DNA from 2 places in the Lysinibacillus sp. GJ-1 genome. Region 2 is predicted to be linked to the other one. Evidence: riboswitches for the same ligand, from Rfam matches in the RefSeq annotation. Region 2 holds a riboswitch; the other holds the start of a gene.
The links. A riboswitch is a leader RNA that binds a small molecule or an ion and turns the genes downstream of it on or off. The one in region 2 is predicted to bind S-adenosylmethionine.
Positions count from the first base shown of each region.

Region 1 (3,192 bases), 840 kb from region 2:
AGGTAAACAACAGGCATTACAAGATTTAACAATGCCGAATAAAGGCTTTACTAAGGACAGCTCAATCGGTGAGTTTTTAACATATTACTTAGGGGAAGAACTTGTACAAAATCAAATTGCACCAGTATTAGCTGGGGTATATTCGGGTGACCTCCATCAACTGTCGATAGCATCTACCTTACCGTACATAATCGACTATAAAAATGAGTACGGTAGTATTATTAAAGGTTTTGAGGCAAATCGCGAACAATTTGTAAAAGCTTCCAACAAAAAGTTTATTTCGTTTAAACAGGGCTTATCATCACTTATCCATCGTCTTGAAGAAACGTTAACAAATGTAGAAATTATTAAAGGCGTAGCGACAACCAATGTAAAAAAACATGAAGAACATTATACAATTACATTAGCAGATGGAAGCATGTTTGAGGCTGAGCACGTAGTATTAGCACTGCCAAATGAAGCCGTACAAAGCTTATTACAGGACCCATCATTGGATCGCTATTTTAAAGAATTTACTACAGCCTCTGCCATCACCATTTACCTAGGCTTTGATGTACCAGACGCAGTGCTACCGGCAGATGGGACAGGCTTTATTGTGTCACATAACTCGAATGTACAATGCAATGCCGCAACATGGACAAGCCGAAAATGGAAACATACATCTGCTAATAGCAAATTGCTCGTGCGCCTCTTTTATAAGAGCATTAACCCTGCGTATGAAACATTACGTATGATGACAGATGAAGAATTGACAGCTGTAGCATTAGAAGATGTAAAGAAAAGTTTAGGCATTGATGAAAAACCAATGGTTGTAAATGTAGCCAAGTGGATCGATCAAATGCCAAAATACGATTTGGCACATCATGAGGCGTTGAAAGGCTTAACAGTGGAGCTTGCAGAACGGTATCCCAACTTATCGATAGCAGGTTGCTCATATTTCGGCGTAGGTATTGGTGCTTGTATTCAAAATGGTAAAAAAATAGGCGAAGCGCTTGCGGAAAAACTAGTATCACGGTGAAGTTAAAGCTAAAATAATATTTTTTTCGTGAGAAATCTTCTTTGTTAAGTGAAATAGTCTTGACTCTATCGCCTGTAAACGATATGATTCTTTTAATTATTTGAAAAATTCATACTATATTCTTATCAAGAGAAGCCGAGGGACTGGCCCTATGAAGCTTCAGCAACCAACTTATGTCAGGTGCTAAATCCAGAAGACCTTATTGGTCGAAGATGAGAAGGAACAACAATTGCGATTCGTTAAAGCCTTCTTTTTGTAAAAGAAGGCTTTTTATATTTTGGATACAAGGAAAGAGAGGGCTACGATTTATGGGATTGCTAGAAAAGTTAAAAACACATGTGCTTACTGCGGATGGAGCCATTGGTACAGTATTATATGGCTACGGCTTAGAGTACTGTCATGAGGAAATGAATGTACAAAGACCGGAGTTAATTGAAAAAATTCATAGAGAATATATAGCCGCTGGTGCAGATGTCATTCAGACCAATACTTACGGTGCAAATGCGATTAAATTAGCACGTTACGGCTTAGAATCACGAGTGCAACAATTTAATGAAGCGGCAATCACGATTGCAAAACGAGCGGCAGCTGATGGCGGGCAATTTGTTTTAGGGACAATTGGGGGCATCCGTGGCATCCGTAAAAGTGATGCTACATTAGAGGAAATATTATTGACTGTTGAAGAACAAGCAAATGTGTTACTTGCAGGCAATCCTGATGGTCTTTTACTTGAAACGTATTATGATTTTGAAGAGTTAAGTGCAACGTTAAATATGTTACGCGGCAAAACAGAGCTACCAATTATTGCACAAGTATCCATGCATGAGCCGGGTGTGTTGCAAAATGGAATGACGTTAAATCAAGCATTACATGAGTTACAAGCTCTTGGTGCAGATGTAGTAGGCGTCAATTGTCGTTTAGGTCCCCATCATACAATTCAAGCATTTGAAGGTGTGGAGCTTCCTGATAAAGCATTTATGTCAGCATATCCAAATGCGTCACTACTAGATTTAGAGGATGGGCGTGTCGTTTATGAGTCAGAAGCTGATTATTTTGGCCGAGCGGCAGTTGCATTGCGTGACCAAGGTGTTCGTTTAATCGGTGGATGTTGTGGTACGACACCTAAGCATATAGCAGCTGCGAAGAAATATTTAGAAGAGTTAACGCCGGTTGAAGCAAAGTATACGAAACCTGAAAAAGTAGAGATTGTGCGGGAAGCGGAACCTGCGACATATGAACCGCTACATGAAAAGGTGAAGCGCGAACGTTCGGTTATCGTAGAGTTAGACACTCCGAGACATCTAGAAATTGACGGTTTTATTCAAGGGGCAAAAAAATTATATGAAGCAGGTGCAGATGTCGTGATGATGGCTGATAATTCGCTTGCGTCTCCCCGCATTAGTAATGTCGCTATGGGTGCGTTATTAAAGGAGACACATGGTGTACGACCGTTGACGCATATTACGTGCCGTGACCGTAACTTAATTGGTCTACAGTCCCATTTAATGGGCTTAAATGCACTTGGCATTCATGATATTTTAGCGGTTACTGGAGATCCAACAAAGGTAGGAGACTTCCCAGGTGCCACAAGTGTTTATGATGTTTCATCCATGGAGCTTATTCAATTAATTAAACAGTTGAATGAGGGGATATCATTTTCCGGTAAGCCACTTCGTAAGAAAGCAAATTTTTCTGTTGCGGCAGCATTTAACCCCAATGTTCGTGTATTAGATCGTGCAGTAACACGCTTAGAGAAAAAGATTGAACATGGTGCGGATTATTTTATTTCTCAACCTGTTTATACAAAAGAAAAAATTGTGGAAATTTATGAAGCAACAAAGCATTTAGACGCCCCAATTTATATTGGGATTATGCCAGTAACGAGCTATAAGAGCGCCGAGTTTTTACATCATGAAGTACCAGGGATTAAATTATCAGACGATGCACTATCACGTATGAAGGCGTGTGGTGAAGATAAAGAACGTTCAACATTAGAAGGGATTGCAATTGCCAAAGAGTTAGTAGAAGTAGCGGCAGAATATTTTAATGGTATTTATTTAATTACACCGTTTTTACGCTATGATATGACGCTTGAATTAATGAAATTTATCGGACAATTGGATGAACAGAAAAAAGGAGTAAGTATAGATGGCTAAGCACTTGATTGAAGAGCA
Region 1 is NZ_CP088912.1:4,197,793-4,200,984, reverse strand. It holds gene hemG (protoporphyrinogen oxidase) at 1-1,018, shown strand, start outside; SAM riboswitch class I at 1,138-1,237, shown strand; gene LO754_RS20890 (bifunctional homocysteine S-methyltransferase/methylenetetrahydrofolate reductase) at 1,327-3,174, shown strand; gene metH (methionine synthase) at 3,167-3,192, shown strand, end outside.
Region 1: another riboswitch for S-adenosylmethionine. It lies ahead of LO754_RS20890 (bifunctional homocysteine S-methyltransferase/methylenetetrahydrofolate reductase); the one in region 2 lies ahead of LO754_RS01650 (O-acetylhomoserine aminocarboxypropyltransferase/cysteine synthase family protein).

Region 2 (3,192 bases):
GTCAGATCGTCTTGGCACAATTGGCATTCCACTAGACTTAGATAAAGTAAAAGGTATTGTTATTTCAGATATTTTAGATGCGCCATCAACAATTGTTCCAGCTGATGAAGAAACAGATATTATGGCAAATCATTTGCTGAACTTCCTGCGCGAAGAGATTAAAGTAGGTCGTTTAACAACAAGTTTACGCCCGTTACAATCAGGTGTAGGCTCAGTAGCAAATGCTGTATTACTAGGTTTCAAAGATTCCGAGTTTGAGAATTTAGAAGTTTATTCAGAAGTACTGCAAGATGCTGTTTTTGAATTAATGGATGCTGGAAAAGTAAGCTTTGCATCTGCTACTTCTATTACCCTATCGGAAGAGGTAGGAAACCGTGTTTATGGAAATTTTGAAAAATATGCTGATAAATTAGTATTACGTCCACAGGAAATTTCTAATCATCCGGAAATTATCCGTCGACTCGGTTTAATTTCTGTAAATACAGCGCTTGAGCTAGATATTTATGGTAATGTAAATTCAACTCATGTTTCTGGCACACGAATGATGAATGGGATTGGTGGTTCTGGTGATTTTGCTCGTAATGCACGGTTAGGTATTTTTGTGACGAAATCGTATGCAAAAGGCGGTAAAATTTCTAGTATCGTACCAATGGTTTCGCATGCAGACCATACAGAACATGATGTAGATATTATTGTCACAGAACAAGGTGTTGCAGACTTGCGTGGTTTAGCGCCGAAAGAGCGTGTAGGTCGTATTATTGAAAACTGTGCGCATCCAGATTATAAGGAACAATTATGGGCGTACTTTAACGAAGCGAACGAGGCAACAGGCGGCCACCATACACCACATATTTTAGAAAAAGCGCTTTCTTGGCATGTCAATTTAGCTAAGAACGGTACAATGCAAGATCCATCATTTGCAAAATAATGATATAAAAAAGCCTTGAGAGTTTGTTTGTTGTCTCTCAAGGCTTTAATTTGTTTAAGTTTATTTTTTAAAGGCAGATGTTACTTTAGGCTCTGTCCCTTGGATAAGCCGTTTAATATTTTCAATATGCAACATAAGCGCGATACCAAAAAGAACAATTGCAATCATTGTTGGTCCAATACCAGGTATCCATAAGTAAGTTGCTGTACAAAAAACAATATAAAATACAAGCACACCAATGATTAAATAATTTGTTGTTAAAGATAAAATGACAAATAACATAAGTGCAAATAATGCAATTTTCCAATCAATAGCGAGCAATATGCCTATGATTGATGCAGTTCCTTTACCGCCTTTGAAGCCCATATGGAACGGGAAGTTATGACCTAGTATTACACTAGCAGCTATAGCATAGGTTAATAACCACATTTGTACTTCAGTAAATTGTGAAGCATTGGAGGTAAAGTAGTAAAGTGCGCATAGTACGGCAGCAACGCCTTTACCTATATCAATAAGTGCTACTAATATGCCGTATTTCCATCCAAGAGAAAGCGTTGCGTTTGAGGCACCCGCATTGCCATGACCAGTCTTTTTTAAATCTACTCCAGATAGAAACTGTGCCACTTTAGAGCCATGAATACAGCCGATTAGATAACCAATAATAATAAAAATAATCATGGCTTTTACCATAAAAATACTCCTTTCAAACTACATTTTTATATAGTGTATGTGTTCTTATTACGTAAAGGAGCAGACAGAAGTTTCAGAAAAAAATAAATTTTACTGTTGACAGAAAAAAAGTCTATGTTTATACTGTGTAACAACGATGGAAATTGAATCACATACTCTTATCAAGAGCGGCGGAGGTATAGGCCCTATGATGCCCGGCAACCAGTGAGTGACGAACTTGCTAAGGTGCTAATTCCTACAGATTCTTACTTGGATCTGGCAGATAAGGGAGGAAAACTTGCAACCGCAACCCTCTTCTTAACTGAAGGGGGTTTTTGTTTTCTCACATAAATCCTCCTCATCTCCGGTACCATCGTAAAAACCCATTTAGGAGGAAGAAAACATGTCGAATTTTAAACCAGAAACTTTACTATTACACGGTGGCCAAGAGCCAGACCCAGTGACAGGCTCTCGAACTGTACCGGTGTACCGTTCTACAGCTTTCGTATTTAAAGACACTGCTCATGCGCAACGTCTTTTCGCATTAGAAGAAGCGGGCAATATTTATACACGTATTACAAACCCAACTGTAGATGTTTTTGAAAAACGCGTCGCTTTATTGGAGGGCGGTACAGCAGCAGTAGCACTTTCATCAGGTGCAGCAGCTATCGCATTTTCAATTTTAAATCTTGCAGGAGCAGGGGATGAAATCGTAGCAGCAAGTTCTTTATACGGAGGAACATATAACTTATTAGCAAATACACTACCAAACTACGGTATTAAAACAATTTTCGTAGATGAAACAAATCCTGAAAATTTCCGATCTGCCATTAATGAAAAGACAAAAGCAGTGTTCGCTGAAATTTACGGAAACCCAAGCTTAAAAGTGCTAGATGTAGAGGCAGTAGCTACAATTGCACATGACAACGGTTTACCTTTAATTATTGATAGCACTTTTGCTTCACCATATGGCTCAACACCAATCGACTTCGGTGCAGATATCGTCGTTCACTCAGCGACAAAATGGATTGGCGGTCACGGTACAACTTTAGGTGGTGTAGTTGTGGATGCGGGGAAATTTGATTGGACTCAAGGTAGATTCCCAGGATTTACAGAACCTGATGCATCTTATCATGGATTACGATACGGTATTGATACGGCAGCGGCTGCATTTGCCACAAAACTGCGCGTGCAATTACTACGTGATTTTGGACCAACATTAAGTGCAGATGCTGCATTTAACTTATTACAAGGTTTAGAAACGCTTCATTTGCGTATTCCTAAACATAATGAAAATGCATTAGCAGTTGCAGAATATTTACGTAACCACCCATCTGTGGAGTATGTAAACTATAATGGATTAGAAGATTTTGCTACACATGATTTAGCGAAGAAATATTTGAAAAATGGCTTCGGTTCAGTGCTTACATTTGGCATTAAAGGTGGACGAGAAGCAGGCCGTCAATTAATAGACAGCGTAAAATTATTTTCACACGTAGCAAATGTAGGCGATGCAAAATCACTAATTATTCACCCAGCGTCTACAACTCATCAACAGTTATCTGCTGAGGAATTAATCCAAACTGGCGTTTCCG
Region 2 is NZ_CP088912.1:345,880-349,071, forward strand. It holds gene scpC (succinyl-CoA:acetate CoA-transferase ScpC) at 1-928, shown strand, start outside; gene LO754_RS01645 (glycerol-3-phosphate acyltransferase) at 989-1,618, opposite strand; SAM riboswitch class I at 1,774-1,887, shown strand; gene LO754_RS01650 (O-acetylhomoserine aminocarboxypropyltransferase/cysteine synthase family protein) at 2,001-3,192, shown strand, end outside.